2 regions of the Shewanella inventionis genome follow, and region 2 is predicted to be linked to the other one. Evidence: predicted binding sites of a transcription regulator. Region 2 holds the regulator's gene; the other holds the start of a gene.
What was found. The regulator MetJ, encoded in region 2, represses methionine synthesis genes. The targets are predictions, from matches to a motif close to TAGACGTCTAGACGTCTA.

Region 1: a site for MetJ is predicted at 5,686-5,703, ahead of metA (homoserine O-acetyltransferase MetA). Genes of this name have one in related genera too.

The regions. Positions count from the first base shown of each region.
Region 1 covers NZ_CP082926.1:2,199,154-2,211,676, forward strand. Annotated here, with positions in the region: gene K8B83_RS09870 (4a-hydroxytetrahydrobiopterin dehydratase) at 1-130, shown strand, start outside; gene tyrR (transcriptional regulator TyrR) at 291-1,829, shown strand; gene K8B83_RS09880 (fumarylacetoacetate hydrolase family protein) at 2,070-3,056, shown strand; gene maiA (maleylacetoacetate isomerase) at 3,149-3,799, shown strand; gene ompW (outer membrane protein OmpW) at 4,119-4,766, shown strand; gene K8B83_RS09895 (SDR family NAD(P)-dependent oxidoreductase) at 4,858-5,601, opposite strand; gene metA (homoserine O-acetyltransferase MetA) at 5,922-6,869, shown strand; gene K8B83_RS09905 (thiolase family protein) at 7,163-8,353, shown strand; gene K8B83_RS09910 (CoA-acylating methylmalonate-semialdehyde dehydrogenase) at 8,499-9,992, shown strand; gene K8B83_RS09915 (acyl-CoA dehydrogenase family protein) at 10,176-11,333, shown strand; gene K8B83_RS09920 (enoyl-CoA hydratase) at 11,399-12,181, shown strand; gene K8B83_RS09925 (enoyl-CoA hydratase/isomerase family protein) at 12,181-12,523, shown strand, end outside.
Region 2 covers NZ_CP082926.1:1,110,551-1,123,073, forward strand. Annotated here, with positions in the region: partial or broken gene K8B83_RS05075 (c-type cytochrome) at 1-218, opposite strand, end outside; gene K8B83_RS05085 (sulfite exporter TauE/SafE family protein) at 745-1,485, opposite strand; gene metJ (met regulon transcriptional regulator MetJ) at 1,551-1,865, opposite strand; gene metB (cystathionine gamma-synthase) at 2,078-3,241, shown strand; gene K8B83_RS05100 (bifunctional aspartate kinase/homoserine dehydrogenase II) at 3,333-5,726, shown strand; gene K8B83_RS05105 (3'-5' exonuclease) at 5,803-6,393, shown strand; gene K8B83_RS05110 (VOC family protein) at 6,609-7,094, shown strand; gene metF (methylenetetrahydrofolate reductase) at 7,401-8,285, shown strand; gene K8B83_RS05120 (cysteine-rich CWC family protein) at 8,393-8,644, shown strand; gene K8B83_RS05125 (SRPBCC family protein) at 8,745-9,281, shown strand; gene K8B83_RS05130 (alanine/glycine:cation symporter family protein) at 9,475-10,839, shown strand; gene K8B83_RS05135 (hypothetical protein) at 10,975-11,373, shown strand; gene K8B83_RS05140 (ABC transporter permease) at 11,436-12,523, opposite strand, start outside.

The DNA.
Region 1 (12,523 bases), 1.1 Mb from region 2:
AGAGTTTCATCACCCTGGAATTTTAACCGAATGGGGTAAAGTAACTGTCACTTGGTGGTCGCATTCAATTAAAGGCTTACATAAAAATGATTTCATTATGGCAGCCAAGACAGACCAGTTGTTAGATTAAATATTATCACATCGATTTCAGCATGTTACGTTAACGTAACATGCTAAATACGTTATCTGTTACAATTCTGCTGTAAACTTCACTTGCCACTGAGGCAATATCCATCTAACGTTGTCACTAATTTCCGCAACATAACTTTAATAATAGGGAATCGTTACATATGCGTTTGGAAGTCAGTTGTATTGATCGCGTTGGTTTAGCGAAAGACATCCTCGTCGTGCTTGAAAAACATGGCATTAATTTAATCGCCATTGATGCCAGTAATAAAGGGTTCCTATTTTTGCAGTTTGCAGAAATCAGCTTTGAAACCTTGCGTGAACTGATGCCACAAATTCGTAAAGTTGAAAGTGTACACGATGTTCGCACCGTATCTTTTATGCCATCAGAACAAGAGCACTACGCACTAAAAACCTTGCTTAAAACGTTACCTGATTCTGTTTTCTCAACCGACACAAAAGGGCGTATTCGTATTGCCAATGAGTCTGCCTTACTCACTCTAGATATGGCAGAACATGAAGTAGTAGACGAGTCACTTAACCACTGGGTACAAGGTTTTAATTTTGCCCGTTGGATGAGTGAAACCCCAGTGTTAGCTCAAGCAACTCGAGTGCAAATCAATTCCAATGAATACTTAGCAGAAATGCTTCCTATTTATCTTCCTGACGATAATGACACGACTATTTTAGCCGGTGCGGTAATATCGCTTAAATCCCCCGCCAGAGTTGGCAAGCAATTTAATGCTTTGCAAAATCAATCAACAGGTTTTGATAATGTGTTAGCCAACAGCGACAAAATGAAAGACGTGTTAAAGCAAGCTAAACGTATGGCTCAGCTCGATGCGCCGCTGTTAATTACCGGCGAAACAGGCACAGGTAAAGAACTGATGGCCCGCGCGAGCCACGACGCCAGTATGCGCCGTGAACATCCTTTTATTGCCATTAACTGCGCCGCTTTGCCAGACAGTGTGGCAGAAGAAGAGCTCTTTGGTTTTGTCACTAACGGCACAGTGGTTAAACGAGGCTTATTTGAAGAGGCCAAAGGCGGTACGGTGTTTTTAGATGAAATTGCCGAAATGTCTAAAGCAGCTCAGGTTAAGTTGCTGCGTTTATTACAAGACGGTACTTTTAGGCGCATTGGTGGCGATGTTGAAGTGCGAGCCGATGTACGCATTATTTGCTCGACCCAGAAAAACCTCGCAGAGCTTTGTCAAACGGGCGAGTTTAGAGAAGATTTATATTATCGCATTCACGTGCTGAGCTATCACATGCCATCGCTACGTGAGCGAAGAGTCGACATTATCCCATTGACCGAAATGTTTTTAGAGCACTACAGTCAACAATTATCCAGCCCGCTTAGACGTATTTCTGCCAGCTGCCGTGACTATCTGTTTACTTACGCCTGGCCAGGTAACGTGCGTCAGCTTAAAAATGCCATTTTTAGAGCCGTGTCGATGTGGGATGGCTCTACCGAGTTGACCGTTGAGCAACTTAAACTGCCGTCTTATGCTGAAGGCTTTGGTTATTTTGACGAAGAATTTGAAGGCACCCTAGATGAAGCAATGAAAGAATACGAGGCCGGTTTATTACGCCGCTTGTATCCTGCTTACCCAAGTACGCGGCAATTAGCCAAAAAACTGGGTGTATCTCATACCGCCATTGCCAATAAGTTACGCGATTACGACATAAGTAAGAAAAAGTAATGTAACGATTTACTGCCAGTTAACTGCTGGCAAATTGGCCATTGTCAGTGCGGTAAACCAGCATTGTTGTGGCTTTTTTATCGTTGTAAATAATAATGTACAAATCATGATTTGCCCCGGCAAAACGTGATTTGCCGCACACTCTAGGATTTTTCGCCTTTCTATGGTCAAAATGAGTGAGTTAAGCCATTCAAGCTAATGAGACTCAGCGCGAATGCCACCCAGAATTTAGGAGCAATAATGAAACTTGCAAGTTATCACAACGGACGTCGCGACGGCCAATTGATGTTAGTTAGTAAAGATTTGACCAAAGCGGTAGCTGTGCCAGCCATTGCACATACCATGCAGCAGTTACTAGATGCTTGGGATTTATTGTATCCGCAACTGAGCGAGCTATATGACGCGCTAAATGACGGTCAAATGGACAACGCTATTGCCTTTGATGAGTCACGTTGTTTATCGCCATTACCTCGCGCTTATCAATGGGCTGACGGCAGTGCTTACGTTAATCATGTTGAGTTAGTCAGAAAGGCACGTGGTGCTGAAATGCCAGAAACATTTTGGACAGATCCATTAGTGTATCAAGGTGGCTCAGACAGCTTTATCGCACCTAAAGCCAATATTGAAATGGCCAGTGAAGAATACGGCATCGATTTCGAATCGGAGATTGCCATTATTACTGATGATGTGGCCATGGGCGTGTCGAGTGACAATGCTGCTAAACACATCAAGTTGCTGATGCTAGTCAACGACGTGTCACTGCGTAACTTGATCCCTGGCGAACTTGCAAAAGGCTTTGGCTTTTTTCAATCTAAACCATCAAGTGCGTTTTCTCCTGTAGCTATCACTCCTGATGAACTTGGAGATAAGTGGCAAGACAGCAAGGTGCATTTACCGCTGGTTACGCATTTAAATAACGAATTATTTGGTCGTCCAAATGCCGGTGTTGATATGACATTTAACTTTAGCCAGTTGGTGTCTCATGTGGCTAAAACACGTCCTTTAGGCGCGGGTGCTATTATTGGATCAGGTACGATTTCTAACTATGACCGCAGCGCTGGCTCAAGTTGTTTAGCCGAAAAGCGCATGCTAGAAATCATCGCCGACGGCAAAGCATCAACCCCATTTATGCATTTTGGTGATACTGTTCGAATTGAAATGTTTGATGAAAATGGCGTGAGCATTTTTGGTTCTATCGACCAAAAAGTTGTTGAATATAAAGCATAAAATAACTCAATACTCATCACGAAATAAGGCAGTAGCGAACCCTCGTTATTGCCTTTTTATTTTTAGTAGAAAAAATCAAATAGGAAATCGATATGAAACTCTATGGATATTGGCGCTCAAGTGCGGCGTATCGTGTGCGTATAGCGTTAAATTTAAAACAGTTATCAGCAGAGCATATTTCAGTTCATTTGGTCAATAACGGCGGTGAGCAGCACTCTCAAGCATACCATCAGTTAAATCCGCAACACTTAGTGCCAACCTTAGTGGATAATGGTGCTAACGGCGAACTTAATTTATCGCAATCATTAGCCATCATTGAATACCTAGAAGAAAAATACCCACAAACCCCTTTATTGCCCAGTAACATTGAGCATCGCGCCATCGTGCGAGGCATGGCACAAGCCATTGCTTGCGAAATTCATCCGTTAGATAACTTACGCGTCTTGCAATACCTTGTGAACGAAATGGGCGTGTCTGACACAGACAAAATGCGCTGGTATCATCACTGGATCGTCGTGGGATTTACTGCGTTAGAGGAGCAGTTATCACAGCATTCGGGCATTTTTTGTTTTGGCGACACGCCAACGCTGGCCGACATTTGTTTGGTACCACAGGTATACAACGCAAAACGTTTTAATGTACCGCTTGATAACTTTCCTAACATTGTCCGCATTGCACAAACTTGCGACCAATTAGCCGCGTTTGCCAATGCCGCGCCAGAACAACAACATGACGCCAGTTAGGTTTTGCTACAAGTATTAGTCTTCTTCCGCAACAGTATTAACTAACGATGGCATGAGTGGTTGTTAATTGTATCCTCATGCCATCGTCCCCCCGTGATCTCCACCCAATAAGCTAACTTTTAAATGCATCTTTTATCTCTTTTGCTGTTTTTTTGTGATCTGCATCATGTCTAATGCAAGCATGGTGGTACCCACATAGAGGTACTGCAGCTTTATTGATCTAAATCAATAATGTTAATGAACAACTTAGGTAGGTTAGCGGCAATTGTTAAGAATGTTACAGAGTTTCATCTGATTATTGCTGTTATGGAGTGTTAAAATGAATAATAAAATTACCCTAGGTTTAGTTGCTGCTTCGTTGCTTTGTGCTGGTTTATCTTTTGGTGTTGCCGCTCATCAAGCTGGAGATATTATTGTACGTGCAGGTAGTGCAACGGTTGCCCCAAGTGAGTCAAGCCCAGTCGTTGCGGGTATCGCTGAGTTTAGTGTGAATAACAACACACAGTTAGGCCTAAACTTTGGTTATATGCTCACTGATAATGTTGCGGTTGAGCTATTAGCGGCGACGCCATTTAGTCATGATGTGTCCCTTGGTGAGTTAGGTGTGATTGCAAACACCAAGCATTTGCCACCCACGTTAGTTGCTCAATATTATTTTGGCAATGCTCAGTCTGCGCTTCGTCCATATGTTGGTGTTGGGGTTAATTTTACTAACTTTTTTGACAATGATTTCAATCAAGGTGCCAAAGATTTAGGGTTAGATAATTTGTCCATGTCAAATTCTTGGGGCGTGGCTGCACAGGTGGGGCTTGATTATCAAATTGATAAAAATTGGTTGGTTAACGCATCTGTATGGTATGCGCAAATTTCTACTGATGTCAGTTTCGATTTGGGTGCCGATCATGTGGTTGTTGAAACCGATATCGACCCATGGGTGTATATGGTTAGTGTGGGATATACCTTCTAACTGTAGTTGATTAGCATCAGCTATTCGTTGCAACAAAAACAGGAACCCGCAGGTTCCTGTTTTGTTATATACCTATATTATATCATTCAGATTAACCGCGTTTCTTTCTTGGTTTCCAATGGCGGGTATTGTAGATATATTCAGGCAACATTCTGTTTATCCACGCCACAATACGCCAGCGCTTGGTAACATACACTCGGCGTTTTCCCTTTTTCAGTGCCGTTAATATTTGCTCGGCTACGTTATCAATGGGCGACAATAATAACTTGGTATTTAAGTGCACCGCTTTATCAAATAACCCAAGCTGAATATCGCTGATGGTCACAGGCAATTTTAAGCGCTGCGCGTGCATACTTAACCCTTGCAGATAGTTTGCAGCAAATGCTTTAGAAGCGTGATAAGCCACATTAGGGCCTCCGCGTTGTCCTGCAATAGAGTTTATTGCTGCTAATTGGCCATAACCTTGCTGACACATCAATTTAAAAATACACTGGCTCGCAGCGGCAAAGCCCATCACATTAACGTCAATCGTATGTTGGTCAATAGACCAGGGCAAAGCAGGGTCATATTCGTTAACGCCCGTATTGACTATCACTAAATGGGCACCGTTATGCTTCTCCCATGCCTGGTTAAGCTGCGCAATTAAAGTGTGTGGCTGGTCGATAGTTAATGGATATATGCTGACTTCACCAGGAAGACTTAAGCTAAATGGTTTAATCGCTTCTGGATCATTAACAAATAGCACCAACGACACATTTTGTGCCGATAATTGCGCCGCAAGTGCTTGGCTAAGTGCAGAGCTTGCACCAATAATCATTGCTGTCGCAGCAGACATAGTTAACCTCATTATTATCAATGGCTCATAATAGAAATATTGCCGCTTGATAACAAGAACGAAAAAAATTCAACTTAAGACGTGTAGACTTCTAGACATCCTTGTGTATGATTAACAAAATAAATGACAACGTGTGTCACTATTGATGTTTAGCCGTTGTGCTTAACAGATTAAGCCATTAAAACACCTTGGCAAAGTTAACTGATGCTCAGATGTGCAGAATGTAAATTTGTGATCTGTTCCACACAGTCATTTGTTTAGTTAAACGTTATTACCAATGCACCCGTTGTTTGTGTTCCATTAACCCAAAGGTGAGTCGTATGCCGGTTCGAATTCCAGATAATCTCCCTGCTGCAGGTATTTTAGAGTCTGAAAATATTTTCGTGATGTCTGAAACCCGAGCGGCTAATCAGGACATTCGTCCAATGAGGGTATTAATCTTGAATTTAATGCCCAATAAAATTGAGACAGAGACCCAACTGCTTAGGTTGTTAGGCAATACTCCTTTGCAAGTCGGCGTGGACTTATTGCGTATTCACGACAAAGAGTCAAAGCATACTTCGGTTGATCACATGAACACCTTTTATCGTGACTTTGAAGATGTTCGTCATAATAATTACGATGGATTAATTATTACCGGCGCCCCCTTAGGGCAAATTGATTTTAAAGATGTGGTGTATTGGGACCATATCCGCGAAATTATTGATTGGTCACAACATCACGTGACTTCCGTTTTATTTTTGTGTTGGGCTGCTCATGCCGGTTTGTACCACTTATATGGTTTAAAGCGCCAACTGCTACAAAATAAACGCTCAGGGGTGTTTAATCACACTCGCACCAGCGATCCACACCCTTTGCTTAGAGGCTTTGATGACGAGTTTTATGCGCCTCATTCGCGCTTTGCCGAAATGAACATAGAAGAGCTTCGTCAACATGCTGATATTGAAGTGTTAGCTGAGTCAGAGCAAGCGGGCGCCTATATTGTGTTAAGCCGTGACAATCGCAATTTGTTTGTAATGGGCCATCCTGAATATCAAAAAGGCACATTAAATGATGAATATAATCGCGATTTAGGCCAAGGGTTAAACCCTGATATACCGCAAAATTATTACCGAAACGATGACCCAACCCAAGAGCCTATTGCACGTTGGCATAGCCATGGCAGTTTGTTAGTGAGTAATTGGCTGAACTATTATGTGTATCAGTTAACCCCTTATGATTTAACCGACATGAGCGCAAAAACCCCCTGGGAAAACAAAAAAGCATAATCCTTGTGTAAATTCAAAGCCGCAATACTCGCGGCTTTTTTATGCCTGTAGACTAAAGTGTAAACGGCCCTTAAATTCACTCCCCCATTAAAACCTTGATGGTTTTATCTTCATTAAAACATAAGCTTATCTACAACAATTCTGATTTTACCAACAAGTGTAAATCTTCAATGACAACCTCATAAGATCAACATTACAAATTTGATCACTTTTTACTTGCTTTACGTTAGCGTCAACGTCAAAGTGGTGTAATAGTGTTGTTGATTTTTATGTGCACAGATTTAGGAGTGGTTATGAGTACAGAACAAACAGGTCAAGATATCGTTATTGTTGCAGCTAAACGTACCCCAATGGGTGGGTTTCAAGGTGCGCTGTCTGAAGTCGCATCACCCGTGTTAGCCGCTAATGCTATCAAAGGCCTTTTGGCACAAACGGGTATTAAAGCCGACAGTATTGATGAAGTACTTATGGGCTGTGTATTACCAGCAGGCCTTGGCCAGGCGCCTGCTCGTCAAGCAACACTAGGCGCAGGCTTACCCTTAAGTGTTGGGGCAACCACTGTCAATAAAGTATGTGGTTCTGGTATGAAAACCGTCATGTTAGCCCATGATTTAATTAAAGCCGGTAGCAGTAACCTTGTTATCGCCGGCGGCATGGAAAGCATGAGCCAGGCGCCATACTTGCTAGATAAAGCCCGTAGCGGTATGCGTATGGGTCACGGCAAGGTGATGGACCATATGTTTTTAGATGGTCTAGAAGACGCTTATACCGGTGGCGCGATGGGCACGTTCGCTCAAAAAACGGCCGATGATTTTGGCTTAACTCGCGAGCAAATGGACGCGTTTGCATTAAGCTCGCTTGAAAAAGCCAACGCAGCAATTAACTCCGGTGCGTTTAAAGATGAAGTGGTTCCCGTTACTGTGACTACGCGACGTGGCGATATTACCGTCGACACAGATGAACAACCTGGCAATGCGCGTCCTGAAAAAATCCCCACCTTGCGCCCAGCATTTGCCAAAGACGGCACCATCACCGCAGCTAATTCAAGCTCAATTTCCGACGGCGCAGCAGCCTTAATGCTAATGACTCGCGCCAAAGCAACAGAGTTAGGATTAACGGTTATGGCAACCATTAAAGGCCATACAACGCATTCGCAAGAACCGTCTCTGTTTACTACCGCTCCAGTTGGCGCCATGCAAAAATTGTTCGATAAAGTACAGTGGAATAAAGACGATGTTGACTTATATGAAATCAACGAAGCCTTTGCCATGGTGACCATGCTAGCGGTATCTGAGCTGGGGTTAGATGCCAGTAAGGTCAACGTTAATGGTGGCGCATGTGCGTTAGGACACCCAATTGGTTGCTCAGGAGCGCGATTACTCGTCACCCTAATTTATGCACTAAAAGCACGAGGCCTTAAGCGCGGCGTTGCTTCACTGTGTATCGGTGGCGGCGAAGCAACAGCCATGGCCATTGAAGTGTAAATAAACACGTTCAACAAGACCGCTGTACAGGTAGACGTAATACAACCACGTTAATGTGAGTAAAACAATAATCACGTCACCTGTGCAGTTACTCAATATGCGTGAGCCTAGCTCACCAAACAGTTCAAGGATCGAGGAAAGCAAAATGATCACACAAGTTAAGCACTACATTGATGGCGAATTTACTCATGGCAGCGGCGAGCGCAATATTGATGTGACAAACCCTGCTAATAACAGCGTTATCGCTAAAATAAATTGTGCCACTACCGCCGAAGTTGAGTTGGCCATTCACAGTGCCAAAGAAGCCTTTAAAACCTGGAAAGAAGTGCCTGTCTCAGAGCGTGCACGCGTGATGTTGCGATACCAGCATTTACTCAAAGAGCATCATGACGAACTAGCAACTATTTTAGCCCAAGAAACCGGTAAAACCTTTGAAGATGCCAAAGGCGATGTGTGGCGCGGTATTGAAGTGGCTGAACATGCCTGCAACGTGGCGTCATTAATGATGGGCGAAACAGTTGAAAACGTCGCACGTAATATTGACACCTACAGCTACACTCAACCATTAGGTGTGTGTGCAGGTATTACCCCGTTTAACTTCCCCGCGATGATCCCATTATGGATGTTCCCATTATCCATCGCATGCGGTAACACGTTTATTTTAAAGCCTTCTGAGCAAGATCCTATGACGCCACAGCGCTTAGTTGAGCTGTTTGTGGAGGCGGGCGCGCCTAAAGGCGTATTGCAGCTCATTCATGGAGACAAAACAGCTGTAGACATGTTACTCACTGATCCTGCCATTAAAGCCATATCGTTTGTCGGCTCAGTAGGCGTTGGCCAATATATTTATAAAACGGGCACAGACAATCTAAAACGCGTGCAAGCCTTTGCTGGCGCCAAAAACCACTGTGTCATTATGCCAGATGCTAACAAACAGCAAGTCATCAACAATATGGTAGGGGCTTCAGTAGGGGCGGCTGGTCAACGTTGTATGGCGATATCGGTTGCCGTGTTTGTTGGTAAAGCTAAAGAGTGGATCCCAGAGTTAAAAGAGGCGCTTGCTAAAGTTCGCCCAGGATTATGGAACGATAAAGATGCCGCTTATGGCCCAGTAATCAGCCCTGCCGCCAAAGCGCGCGTGTTAAAACTCATTGCTCAAGGTAAAGCTGAAGGGGCTGAGTGTTTACTTGATGGGAGTGACTTTACGGTTGCCGGTTACGAGTCTGGTAACTGGGTTGGACCAACCATGTTTACCAATGTCACCACAGACATGAGCATCTACAAAGAAGAAATTTTTGGCCCTGTGTTGTGTTGTATGGAAGCCGAAACATTAGACGATGCCATCGAGCTTGTGAACAACAGCCCATACGGCAATGGTACTTCAATCTTTACCGCATCGGGTGGCGCAGCGCGCAAATACCAGCATGAAATTGAAGTCGGCCAAGTGGGTATTAACGTGCCCATTCCTGTGCCATTACCCTTTTTCTCTTTCACTGGCTGGAAAGGCAGCTTTTATGGTGACCAACACGCTTATGGCAAACAAGCGGTGCGTTTTTGCACAGAAACAAAAACCATCACAACCCGCTGGTTCGACTCAGAAGCCGTTAGCGGCCCTAACATGAGCATCAACCTTAAATAAGCGTCATATATGCCGCGATATATTTTATTTATCGCGGCAAACATTATTGGCTAAACACAACAAGACCTGCTTGATTTGCCCATAGTGTTACTGCTCAGTAATACATGCTAAGCCGCTTAAGCGGTAGGTGAACAAGCCATAAAGTGACCCAAGAGTCATCCAAAACAATATTAGGAGTCCAACATGGATTTTAATTTAAACGAAGATCAGCGCCAGTTTGCTGACTTAGCCCGCCAGTTTGCCGCAGAAGAACTCGCTCCATTTGCCGCCAAATGGGATGAAGAACACCATTTCCCCAAAGATGTGATTCAAAAAGCAGGTGAGCTGGGTTTTTGTTCTTTGTACTCGCCAGAGTCACAGGGCGGTATGGGCTTATCTCGTTTAGATGCTTCCATTATTTTTGAAGAACTATCCCAAGGCTGTACGGCCACCACTGCCATGTTAACTATTCATAATATGGCGACCTGGATGGTAACCACCTGGGGCAGCGAAACGCTACGTAAACAGTGGTCAGAAGGCTTAACCACAGGTCAACTGTTAGCCTCATATTGCTTAACTGAGCCTGGTGCGGGCAGCGATGCAGCCTCACTGCAAACTAAAGCCGTGCGAGAAGGCGACGACTACCTGATCACGGGGTCAAAAATGTTTATCTCAGGTGCTGGCGAAACCGAGTTACTTGTTGTGATGTGCCGTACAGGTGAAGCCGGGCCTAAAGGCATTTCTGCCATTGCGGTACCGGCAGATGCCGCTGGCATAACCTATGGCAAAGCCGAAGATAAAATGGGCTGGAACGCCCAACCAACCAGACTAATTAGCTTTGAAAACGTGCGTGTACCTGTAGCCAACTTACTGGGTGATGAAGGCCAGGGCTTTACCTTTGCCATGAAAGGCCTCGATGGTGGACGTATTAACATTGCCACCTGTTCTATTGGCACAGCTCAGGCCGCATTAACGCGCGCGACACAATACATGAACGAGCGTAAGCAATTTGGTAAACCGCTTGCGGCGTTTCAAGCCCTGCAATTTAAACTGGCAGACATGGCCACCGAGTTAGTGGCTGCTCGCCAAATGGTACGTTTAGCGGCATTTAAACTCGACACACAAGACCCTGAAGCCAGCGCCTATTGCGCCATGGCAAAACGCTTTGCGACCGATGTAGGTTTTCAGGTGTGTGACAGTGCCCTGCAAATCCATGGTGGTTATGGCTACATTCGTGAATACCCACTAGAGCGCCATTTCCGTGATGTTCGAGTTCATCAGATTTTAGAAGGCACTAACGAAATTATGCGCCTGATTATTGCCCGTCGTTTACTCGATGAAAACGCTCATCCGATTTTGTAATCGATTAACGACTCACAATACCAAGATTTCATCACCTTCTTAGGTGAATATAAGGACATAATATGATGACAGCAAACACCGCAATCATTGAACATATTGTTGGCCATACGGCCATCTTGACGCTCAACAACCCGCCAGCCAATACCTGGACAGCAGACAGTTTGCAATTGCTAAAGCAAACCATTACTAAGTTAAACCAAAACAAAGACATCTATGCGCTTGTTATTACAGGTCAGGGCGAAAAGTTTTTTTCAGCAGGGGCAGATTTAAATTTATTTGCCGATGGCGATAAAGGCAATGCAGCCACCATGGCAAAACATTTTGGTGAAGCCTTTGAAACCCTTAGCGCGTTTCGTGGTGTGTCTATTGCCGCCATTAACGGTTATACCATGGGCGGCGGCCTAGAAGTGGCCTTAGCGTGCGATATTCGCATTGCAGAGTCACAAGCGCAAATGGCACTGCCTGAAGCCACCGTAGGGTTATTGCCCTGTGCTGGTGGCACCCAAAACCTCACAGCATTAGTGGGCGAGGGCTGGGCTAAACGTATGATTTTATGTGGTGAACGCATTGATGCAGCCAAAGCTGAAAAAATTGGTTTAGTAGAAGAAGTGGTTGAAAAAGGCCAGGCCCTTGATGCTGCAGTGGCACTTGCCGCTAAAGTGGCTAAACAATCACCTAGCAGTGTGAGTGTGTGCAAAACCTTGATTCAAGCTGGGCGACATATGCCGCGCACTCAAGCATTACCCCTTGAGCGAGAGCTATTTGTGGGGTTATTTGACACAGAAGATCAAGCTGAAGGTGTGAACGCCTTTTTACAAAAACGCGCCCCAATTTGGAAGAACCGCTAATGACTCAAGACGTAATATTTCAAACATTAGGCACGCTTTCTGGCCAATCAATTGGCATCGTGACCCTTAATATTGAAAAAGCACTCAATGCATTAACCCTTGATATGGTTGCGGCAATGCAAACCCAATTAACCCGCTGGCAATCTGACAACAGTATTGCCTGTGTGGTGTTACAAGGTGCAGGCGAAAAGGCATTTTGCGCCGGCGGCGATGTGCGCGCGATTTATCATGCATCGATTGCTAATCCTAACAATATCACTGATGAAGCCTGTGGGTTTTTCACTCAAGAATACCAACTCGACTACTTACTGCATCAATTTGGTAAGCCTGTTTTGGTGTGGG
Region 2 (12,523 bases):
TGCTTGTCGCGTGTAAAGAAACGATCCCATTGGCTCATGGTTTTGCTCATTGGGGTGAGTTATGGACCTTCGCTATTGGCAGTGTGGCAGGCTTTACATTCTTTTTTATAAAGGTGTTTACCTTTTTTAGGGTTGCCACCATCAGCAGCCATGGCCTGGCTACCAAGAGATAATGCAATGGCGATCGCGATACCAACTTTCATATAAGTGTTCATCATCTTTATCCTCTTAGGGCTTTTTATAGGTTGTACGTTAGCAATAGTTACTATTTCTTTGCTGTAAACAATGTTACCTAAAAGTGAGTAGTGTTAATTTGAGGTAGATCAGATCTATGAGAAAAATCTAATTGAAAAAAAGTTAATTGAAAAAAATCTAATGAATAGGGTGTGATCAGGATCGATTGTTTCGGCATTGACGAAGTGATAGGGCGTACTTGGGTCTGTTCATCTTTGCAGATTGAATTTTGTTCGAGTTAAAAACGTGTAAATTGAGACGAACGGATTGATGCCTAGCCATCTAAGCAACTCTTTATTTGCAAAGAGTCATTCAACAAAGAGTAAAACGTTTTTAGCCGAACCCTTTGGGCAGCGTTTATTGGCCATTTTTAGTGCGGTATCGACTTTTTATAAAGAATAACTGCACCTCAAAGTCTCTGCTGCGCAGTTATATATGAGTAATGGGCAACAATTTGCTGCAAAACAACCTTGAAAGATCAACAGACCCTAAAAATTCAATGAGAACACTTTAGTGAATGAGCGCACTCATGGATTTTATCGCGAGCACTGTTGCGCTGATACTGCATAATACTAATGTGGCGATGCGGGTTTTATTTTTATCGATATGGTTAATGAGCAAGCCGGATACAAGGTAGCCGCCAATCACGGATGGTAATAACAGTAATGACAACCACAGATGTTTTATCTCAACCAGGCCGACGACAGCTAAAATTGCAAACGCAATGAGCGAACTGAACACAAAAAAGGCTGACAATGCGGCTCTAAATTGGTTGGCATCTTGCCCGGCGAGCAAAATGGCCATAGGTGGACCACCGATGGCGGCGATATTACCAAAAATGCCTGAGAATATACCTGCAATAAATAAGCTTATTCGGTTAATTGGAGCGGTAATTTTGTAAACACTGAGCATAACGGCAATGTATACAATGGCCGCAATAATTAACCCGAGTATGGCTTGTGGGGCAAACAGTAATAAGCCTGCACCTATAAATCCACCGGGTATTCGGCCCAGTAAAGCATATTGCAATCCATTAAATTGCAGGTGGCCGCGTTCTCTGAATAAGGTCATTGCTGAAATGGCAAATCCCATCACAATGATGGGAACGGGGACAAGTTGGGGGTTAACAATATAGAGTAAGGGGCTAGCAACAACGGCTAACCCAAAACCAATTAAGCTTTGGGTTAGCGCGCCAAAAAAAACGATTACTGATGCCAGTATCAACGTTGATGGTTCGATAAATGACATCATTTAATTCTCTATAAAAACATGACTGCTTCTTGGGCAGTTTCAAAGTCTATTGATTAGCGTAAGTGTTATTCGAGCTCTTCCCACTCGATACCCATTTCATCCATCAACTTTTTCGCTTCACTAGGAATGCTATCAGGCTCATCTTTTGATAAGTCGCCGTCATTTGGTAATGGTTGTCCTGTGTATGCATGCAAAAACGCTTCGCATAGCAGTTCACTATTAGTGGCATGTCGTAGATTATTTATCTGACGACGAGTCCGCTCATCTGTTAGTACTTTTAATACTTTTAAAGGGATAGAAACCGTAATCTTTTTTACTTGCTCATTTTTTTTGCCGTGTTCGGCATAGGGGCTGATATATTCGCCATTCCATTCAGTCATTAACTTACCCTTAACGATAAATACGGGGCAGATTTTAACCCCTTACAATCTCTAGTCAAATTATTGCTACTATTTCTTGACGATTGCAAATAGATTTCTTTATGTTTAGACGTCTAAATGGCTAAAACTGGTTGACGAACTCAGGTCTCTTAGGTAAATTTGGACGTCTAGACATCTCTTGAGTGTGTTTGCGAAATTTTTTAGGAGTCATTATGACTAAGTATCAAAGCGCCACAATGGCTGTTCGCCAGGGTATTGAATCAGACACACAACATGGAGCAGTGGTTCCACCCATTTATTTGTCGACCAATTATTCGTTTGATGGCCATAAAAATCCGCGCGAATTTGACTATAGCCGTTCGGGTAATCCAACACGTAACATTTTAGGTGATGCGCTCGCCAACCTTGAGCAAGGCGCTACAGGGGTCGTGACCTGTACTGGTATGGCTGCAATCACCTTAGTAACCAGTTTACTTGGCCCAGATGATTTATTAGTGGTGCCACACGATTGCTATGGTGGCAGTTACCGTCTGTTTACCAATTTGGCGAAAAAAGGCCAATTTAAATTAGTGGTGGTCGATCAAACCGATGCTCAGGCATTAAGCCGGGCAATTGCTCAAAAACCCAAAATGGTATGGCTAGAAACTCCGTCAAATCCTTTACTGCGTGTCGTTGATATCGAAGCTATTAGCCGTGCTTGCCATGACGTAGGCGCATTAGTGACAGTAGATAACACTTTTTTATCGCCAATATTGCAGCAACCATTATTGCTCGGAGCTGACATTGTTATTCATTCAACCACGAAATACATCAATGGCCACAGTGATGTGGTAGGTGGTGCGGTTGTGGCTAAAGACCCTGAATTAGGCGAGCTGCTACATTGGTGGTCAAATACCTTGGGGTTAACCGGCTCTGCGTTTGACAGTTATTTAACGTTACGCGGTTTGCGCACACTTGCTGTGCGTATTCGTGAGCATCAACGTAATGCACAACAAATTGTTGCACTACTTAATGCCAGCGATGTAGTTGCTAAAGTGTACTATCCAGGTTTAAAAGACCATCCAGGTCACGAAATTGCGGCAAAACAACAACATGGGTTTGGTGCTATGTTAAGTTTTGAATTGCAAGGCGGCGAAGCAGAAGTAGTGGCGTTTTTGGGAGCATTATCTTTGTTTAGTGTTGCTGAAAGTTTAGGCGGGGTGGAAAGTTTAGTCGCCGTTCCAGCCACGATGACCCACAGGGCAATGGATGCAGAAGCACGCCAAGAGGCTGGCATTAAAGACACTTTATTGAGACTATCTGTCGGCATTGAAGATGCGCAAGATTTAGTTGCCGATATTAACGCCGGTTTAGCTGCCGTAGCAGCAATAAAATAGCTTAATTTACGTTTATATTAGCTGTAGTTTTGTAGAAACAAAGTAAAATAGCAGCCGCATTTAAAAGTCGTAGTTGTTTAAGGAGTGCGCAATGGCGCGAGGTCATTTACATAAGTTTGGTGGTTCTAGTTTAGCTGATGCTGATTGTTATCGCCGTGTTGCCCATATTTTGCTCACTCATGGTAACAGTGATGATCTTGTGGTGGTGTCTGCTGCCGGTAAAACCACCAACTTCTTATATAAATTATTGAGTTTGCGTGATAGCGGCCAACTTTGGCAAGAAGAGTTGCAAGTATTAATTAGTTACCAACAAACATTAATTGAGCAATTATTGTCAAATGAACAGGCACGTGATTTGCGTGAGCGTTTATCTACAGATAAGTCGCAACTTGTTAGCCTATTGTCGTTAGCACAGCTTAACGATTATCAATTAAATCAGGTTGTGAGCTTTGGTGAACGTTGGTCTGCGAGATTAATGGCGGCTTTACTGCGCGAAACTGGCGTAGCCGCTACGCATGTTGATGCATGCTCTATTTTGGTTGCCGACGAAGGTGCTGTGCCTAATATTTTAGTGCAAGAGTCGCGCGATAAAGTTCAGGCATTATTAGCGTTGCACCCACAAGAACGCTTAGTGATCACTGGATTTATTTGTGCCAACCGCCAAGGTGATACTTTATTGCTAGGCCGCAATGGTTCTGACTTTAGCGCTACGTTAATTGCCAGTTTAGCTGACATTGAGCGTGTAACGATTTGGACCGATGTTGAAGGGGTGTTTAATGCTGACCCTAATAAAATCAACGATGCTAAGTTGTTAAAAAGCATGTCATTAGCAGAAGCAGATCGCCTTGCTCGCTTAGGCTCTCCTGTTTTACACTCGCGCACATTACAACCATTATTTAATACCGAAGTGAGTTTAGCGGTACGTTCAAGTTATGCGTCGCACACTGACTTTACGCTCATTGCTCCTTTAAGCTCATCAGCCAGTGCCCCCGTGGTCACCAACTTAAATGAAGTGGTGCTGTTTAGTTTTAAAATGAACACCAATCTAGCTCCTTTGTTAAGTCTTCTCGATGCAGCAGGTTTAACCCCTCTGGCATATTGGGAATTAGCTCAGCATAAGTTTGAATTGGCATTTACCCTAGAAAGCCAAAAACAAGTACAAGCCCTATTAACTAAACACGCTGAACAATGGGCCATTGAAGAGTTAACAATACAAACAGATTTGGGATTAGTTGCGTTAGTCAGTGCAGATGCGCATCATTTTAGACGTAGCTTTGCTCGATTATTAAGCCGTGATGCGAAACCCATTTATCAAGACTCGCTTAGCTTGGTCACGCTAGTGCCACAAGCACAGGTAAGCTTATTAACTCAAAAAGTCCATCGTCGTTGTGCTGGCCCTAAAATGCGAATTGGTGTGCTACTGCTTGGTGTTGGCAATATCGGTGAGGCCTGGATTGATTTATTTAAACGTGCCAGCCCAACGTTAGATCGTGAATTAGAAGCAACTGTTGAGCTTATTGGTGTTGTGGGTTCTCAAAAAGCACTTATTACCAATGACGGCATTAACCTTAATCATTGGCAGCAAGACTTTCAACAACACGGTACACAGTGGGATTATGACAAGTTATTTGCGCAACTCGCGCAGTTATCTTGTGATGAAATCGTGGCATTAGACATTAGCGCCAGTGCAACATTAACCTTGCAGTACCCAGAGTTATTTGCCCGCGGTATTCATGTGGTGAGTGCCAATAAGTTGGCCGGTTCAGGCCCACTACCTTTTTACCGTGAATTAAAGCAACAGCTTAGCAATCGTCGATTGTTTTGGCGTTATAACGCTAGTTGTGGTGCGGGCTTACCGATTCAACATGCGTTAAACGATTTGCGTAACAGTGGCGATCGAATAGAAGCCGTTGGCGGCATATTTTCGGGTACTTTATGTTGGTTATTTGAAAATTATGACGGCAGCAAACCGTTTTCTGAATTGGTATTAGAGGCTCGCGGTTTAGGGATTACAGAGCCTGATCCTCGTGATGACTTATCGGGTCGAGATATGCAGCGAAAATTGCTTATTTTAGCTCGTGAAATTGGTCTGGCCGTTGAGCTTGATGACATTACACTTAACTCATTGGTGCCAAAAGCGTTAGCAGAGTTGTCGCTAGAAGAGTTTTTGCCACGAATTAGCGAGCTTGATGATGATTTGTTGCAACAATATGCTGCGGCTGCAGAACAAGATAAAGTGCTACGTTACGTTGCCTCTTTAGATCGGGTTGAGGGTAAGTTGCAAGCTGAGGTTGGTTTACAGTGGGTTGATAATCATCACCCTTATGCAAATTTAACACCTGGGGATAATGTGTTTGTTATTCGCAGTGCCTTTTACCAAGGAAACCCGCTGATTATTCGTGGCCCAGGCGCTGGGCGTGAGGTGACAGCTGCGGCGGTGCAATCCGACCTAGTGCATATTTGTAAGGATTTACTGCAAGAGTAGTACGATAAAAAAGACCATGCCAAATGGTCTTTTTTTTATCTATTCATAGTGCGGCTTTGTATTTAAAGGATATCCAATGGAAAGGCCAACAAAGGCGCAAATTCGTGAGTTACCGCTTTATGATGGGGTTGGCCTTGAGAATGTCATCGTTATTACCACTAAAGCTGATGCAATGAGTGCCGTAGCAGAGTTAAAAAAGCATTCCTGTTTAGGCTTTGATACCGAGAGTAAACCCTGTTTTATAAAAGGTGAGGTAAGTGATGGGCCTCATTTAATTCAAATTGCCACCCAATCTAACGTGTTTTTATTTCCGACTCAGTTTTATGAACACTTTACTGACATTAGTGACGTGCTGTCTGACCCTAAAATAAAAAAAGTCGGCTTTGGATTAAAAGAAGACAAAAAAATTCTCTTGAGAAAATTTGGAATTAGCCTAGTTAATACCGAAGAGCTTTCGTTAAAAGTGATGCGTTTTGCCCATGTTAAGCAACGTGTTGGTGCTCGAGTTGCGGTCGCAATGTTATTTAAACAACGCTTATCTAAAAGTGCTCAGCAATCAAATTGGTCAATATACCCTCTACATGAACACCAGAAAAAGTATGCTGCAAATGATGCTCATTGTGCATTATTAATCGAGCTCGAAATTGAAAGACAGAAGCAGCAATAATCTTACAAATATGGCGCCTATAACACTCAATTGGCTTTATTCTCGTTAATATTCTCTTTTCTGCTGAGCTTAACTACGGAATAAACGTAATTTACATATTAATAAAAATTATCAAATTAATAAAAATTGATAATTTTTATTAATACTAGGTGTACCGTAACATGACTCTATCGAAACAAATGATGAATTAATCAAGAGTGTTTTAGGAGTAAGTTATGAAAATGAATCATGTAGGGTTGATGGTTGGCGATATGGATAAAGCCGTTGAGTTTTATACCAAAGCGCTGGGCTTACGAGTGGTTATGGGTAATACCAAGGTGCTAGAAGAGCGCAAAACAGCTATTGGTAAAATGTGTATTGCTGTATTTGGTGAAGGGTTTAAAGGCTTTAATATTGCACATTTAGTGACAACCGATGGAATTGGTGTTGAGTTATTTGAAATGGTTGATCGTCAAGAACGTCATATTGTTGATTTTACTCGTCTTGGTATTTTCCACTTTTGTTTGCAAACTGATGACTTTGAAGGCGCTATTGCGCGTACCGAGCAGTATGGTGGCAAGGTACGTATGGACATTATGCGTTACCACCCTGAAGACGACAGTAAACCAGCAAAAATGGTTTATCTAGAAGATCCATTTGGTAACTTATTCGAGTTTTACTCTCATACCTATGAAGAGACTTACGCCTCAGACTACGAATAAACAATTAAAATCATTTAATATATTGATTTTAAATCTGTAAGTTTGCAGTCAATCAAATAGCGTTAATAAGATAAAAAGCGACCTCAAGGTCGTTTTTTTGTTTTTCGAGGCTAGTGATAGTTGAATTTTTACGACAAGGAAAGTTAAATCTTTTCATTGGTGGTTTTTTTAGCTTGACTTAGTATGCAGTTAAACTAGTATATGGACATATAGACGTCCAAACGGCTAAATGATAAGTTGGCGATATCATTTAAGCTGCTTGGTATAGACTCCAAGTTTTTATATTAGAAGTTGAAGGAATACATAATGGCTTTTCATCACGCGCAACATGCCCAGTCGTTAAATCAGAGCTTGTCTGAGCTAAATGATATTAATGTGTCATTTGAGTTTTTTCCTCCTTCAACACCAGAAATGGAAGATATTTTATGGAATTCTATTCGTCGTTTAGAGCCATTAAACCCTAAGTTCGTTTCAGTGACTTATGGTGCGAACTCTGGTGTAAGAGACCGTACTCATGGTGTTATTGAGCGGATTCAAAAAGAAACAAACTTACTTGCAGCGCCGCATTTAACTCTAGTTGATGCAAGCGATGAAGAACTGATTGAGCTTGCTAAGCACTATTGGAATTCTGGTATTAGAGACATTGTTGCTTTGCGTGGCGATTTACCAGAGGGCAGCCCTAAGCCTACACGTTTTGCTAATGATTTAGTGCGCTTACTTCGTTCTGTTGCCGATTTTGATATTTCTGTAGCAGCCTATCCAGAAGTGCATCCCGATGCTCGTAATGCTCAAGCTGATCTGATTAATTTAAAGAAAAAAATTGATGCGGGTGCTAACCGTGCGATCACCCAGTTTTTTTATGATGTTGAATCTTATTTGCGTTTTCGTGACCGCTGCGTAACAGCGGGCATCGATGTTGAAATTATCCCGGGTATCTTGCCTGTGACCAACTTTAAACAAACCAAACGTTTTGCTGATATGACCAATGTGGCTATTCCAAATTGGCTACATCGTCAATTCGACGGCCTAGATGATGATCCTGGTACTCGCCAATTAGTGGGTGCTAACGTAGCAATTGATATGGTTAAAGTGTTAGCTCGTGAAGGTGTTAAGGATTTTCATTTTTATACCCTTAACCGTGCAGAATTAACCTATGCGATTTGCCATACGCTAGGTGTTCGTCCAAAGTAATTTAATGAGCAATAGTGTTTATGTTTAATGCCTTTTGTAGCATGGTTACAGAAGGCTTTTTTATTTTTGGTGTATGCTTTAAAGCGCAGTCTTATTGGGGGTAATGTATGACCGAGCTTGCAAGCCTTTGCCCGATTTGCCAGCAACGAAATGCCTGTGCAATGGCGTCGGGACAAGATATTTCACGTTGTTGGTGCGTTGACACTGCTTATCATGCCGTTGAGTTGGTTAAACAGTATGTTGAGGCGCACCCTGATAAGGTGATTGGTTCTGAACAGTGCGTCTGTGCTGCCTGTTTAGCAGACATAGCGCAATGCTCGGTGGCTCAATCGTCTGCGGTAGACATTTTTATTCCTTAATCAATGCGTCTTTCCCCGTATGCGTTCAATTGTTAATTTTTTGTTGTTTACAACTGCTTGCTAGGTATACTAAAACCTCAATAATTTGAGGATAATAATAATGTTAAAAAAAATTCTCCTAGGGCTTGCTGTTGTTATCGCCATCCCTTTTATCGCCGCGTTGTTTATCAAAACTAATTACTCCGTAATCCGCACCGTCACCATAGACAAGCCTGTCGCTGAGGTTTTTGACTATGTGAAGCATCTTAAAAACCAAGATAACTTTAGTAAATGGGCACAAATGGACCCCGAAATGGTTAAAACCTATCGAGGCACAGATGCCACGGTCGGTTTTGTGTCTGCTTGGGCAAGTGAAAACCCCGATGTTGGGGTTGGGGAGCAAGAGATTATTGCCATTGATGAAGGTAAGCGAATCGACTTTGAATTACGCTTTATTTCGCCATTTGAAGCAACAGAGCCCGCATACATGACGACCGAAGAGCTGAATGCTCAGCAAACCAAAGTGGATTGGGGGTTTAGTGGTCATATGGATTACCCCATGAACTTGATGTTTTTATTTGTCGACTTTGAAGCCATGATTGGTGCTGATTTGCAGCAAGGGTTAGATACGTTAAAAGTGGTGTTGGAAAAACCGTAACCTATTGCTAGTTGAAGATGTTTCATAACTTATTGTCTTAGGTTGCCTTGGTCGACGTAATCGGGGTAACCTAAAAGATTGCATTATGGTGGCGGGGTTGGGCCGCTGAAATCATCATAAAAATAACGAATAAAACAATAATACTAATAACAATACCTTTGGGCATAAATCATTACTCTGTATGAGGTTTTTCATGGAAGCAATCACAAGTATTATCAGCACGGTCAACAGCATTGTTTGGGGTGTCCCCATGCTGGTGATGATTTTAGGGGTAGGGTTATTCCTGTCTATTGGGCTTAAGTTGATGCCGATTTTAAAGTTAGGCAGAGGCTTTAAATTATTGTGGTCTGGCCGTCAGGTGACCGACGACAGTGAAAAAGGCGATGTGAGCCCGTTTAATGCATTGATGACCTCGTTATCTGCAACCATTGGTACAGGTAATATTGCCGGAGTTGCAACGGCAATTTTTATAGGTGGCCCCGGGGCATTATTTTGGATGTGGTGTACTGCTCTTGTGGGCATGGCGACCAAGTTTTCTGAGGCCGTATTGGCGGTCAAGTTTCGTGAAACAGATGCTAACGGCAATCATGTTGGCGGCCCGATGTATTACATTAAAAATGGGTTAGGCAGTAAGTGGGCATGGCTCGGTACTGCATTTGCTATTTTTGGATCTATTGCCGGCTTTGGTATTGGTAACACGGTACAGGCTAACTCTGTAGCCGATGCGTTAAGCAGCAATTTTAATGTGCCAAGCTGGGTAACTGGTGTGGTGCTTATGCTACTTGTGGGTGCTGTGCTTATGGGCGGCATTAGACGTATTGCTGAGGTTGCGGGTAAATTAGTCCCCTTAATGACAGTGTTTTATATCACAGCAGGGCTTGCTGTGTTAGTGGTGTATGCCGACCAGGTGCCAGCAGCCTTTATGTTAATTGTTGAAAGTGCCTTTAACCCGGTTGCTGCTCAAGGTGGCTTTGCTGGCGCAGCAGTGTGGGCTGCAATTCGTTTTGGTGTTGCACGTGGTGTGTTTTCAAATGAAGCCGGTTTGGGTAGTGCGCCTATTGCTCATGCGGCAGCACAAACCAACAATCCTGTTAAGCAGGGGTTAGTGGCCATGCTAGGTACATTTATTGATACCATTATTGTGTGTTCTATTACCGGTTTGGCCATTATTGTGTCCGGTGCGTGGACCTCGGGTGAAAATGGTGCGGCATTAACCTCGTATGCATTTTCGCATGCATTGCCTATGGGAAATTATATTGTGGCAATTGCTTTAGCTATTTTTGCATTTACTACGATTTTAGGGTGGAGCTTTTATAGCGAAAAGTGCGTTCAGTACCTATTAGGTGAGAAAGCCGTTAAGCCATTTCGTTTAATTTGGACCTTAGTTGTACCATTAGGTGCGGTGAGTTCGTTAGAGTTTATCTGGTTATTAGCCGACACATTAAATGCCATGATGGCGATCCCTAACTTAATTGCATTAGTATTGCTCAGCCCGATAGTGTTTAGTTTAACAAGAGAGTATTTTATTAAGCAGCGTGCCTTAAAAGCGCAAAGCTAATGTGTTGGTAATTATGGGCTGTTGAACTTTTAGAGATGAAATGCATCTTAAAAGGGTAACAGATCCCCGATAAATACTCAGTGTTAAGCATGTTCATTATGGTGATGAGCATGCTTTTTTTTAAAAGGATTTAATATGAATAAAGTTTTTTTTACCGCATTGGGTACATCTGTGTTAGCGATTTTACTTGTATCTGGTTGCGCTAATTTGTCTATTAAAACCAATGCCGGCGAGGTTGCATTGGATAGTGTCAAAGTGGGTAAAGTGGACACATATACTTTAGAAGAATTGTCGAGATTGAGAGCTCAATTTATAGGTGATGTGACAACATCATATTGTGAAAACTCACTAGATCCGGCTAAGTTAGATTATTTACCCAGTCTGTCATCGATGGTAAAAACACTCAAATTACAGGTTTTGCAGCGTGGCGGTAATGGTATTGTGGTGAAGCAATGTGGCCGGCTTGCAGATTTGTCTTGTAACGTTTATATAGAATGTAACGGCGAAGCTTATTCTGTTAATAGAGATTTTTAATTACCCCCCCGTCAACATCAGCTTTACTTTGCTAACCTCCTAAACATCAGCGTATTAGGAGGTTAATCTAATCGTTTATTAAAGCGTTTTGCAGCCACCCCTAGCCCTATCAAGGTAAACCCAACGAGCCAGATAATATCGTCAATAAGGTCCATTAAGGTCGCGCCTTTCAACACGATTGCCCTGATGACCCGCATAAAATGGGTGCCGGGTAATATTTCTGCTATCCACTGTGCTGCGGTTGGCATGGCTTCTAATGGGGTGATAAATCCAGACAGTAATATTGTGGGCAGTAGGATAAAAATGGTCATTTGCATGGCTTGAAGCTGAGTTTTGGCAATGGTTGAAATGATTAAACCTAGTGTGAGACTCGCGGTGATAAATAATAATGTGCCGAGCAATAAATGGCAGATGGCACCGTTGATGGGCACTGCAAAAATAAGGTTACCTAGCCCTAAAATAATGGTCATTTGTACTAGGCCAATAACAATATACGGTAGAATTTTACCTATCATCAGTTCAAGCGGTTTAATTGGGGTGGTGATCAGCAATTCTAAATTGCCGCGCTCTCTTTCACGCACAATGGCGGATGATGTAAATAGCACCATGGTCATGGTCAGGATCACGGCAATCAATCCAGGTACAATATTGACCGCAGAGCGTTGTTCAGGATTATAAAACAGGCTGACTTCAAACCGAGATTGAGTGCTACTTATGCTGGGCATAATATCATTGAGTGACATGTTTTTGAGCTGTTTAATCGCACCGGCTATCATGGTGTCCGACCCATCGACAATCCATTGACCAATGGGTTCATTGTTGGCCATTTTGGCCGTTAAGGTGGGGGGTAAAATTAACGCGGCTTTTATGTCACCGCGCCGAATGGCTGCCTGGGCTTGTTCTGCTGTCGTGAAGTGGTTTTTGATATCGACAACTTGAGTGACTTTAATGGCTTCTACTATCCACCTTCCTGCAGCCGAGTCACTTTGATCAACAATAGCAACGGGGATTGCTCGCACATCAGTATTAATAGCATAACCAAATAGCAATAATTGGATCAGCGGGATCATAATGACCATTGCAAAGGTGATGCGGTCACGACTCAGCTGTTTAATTTCTTTGGTTGTGATGGCAAGCATCCGCATATAAC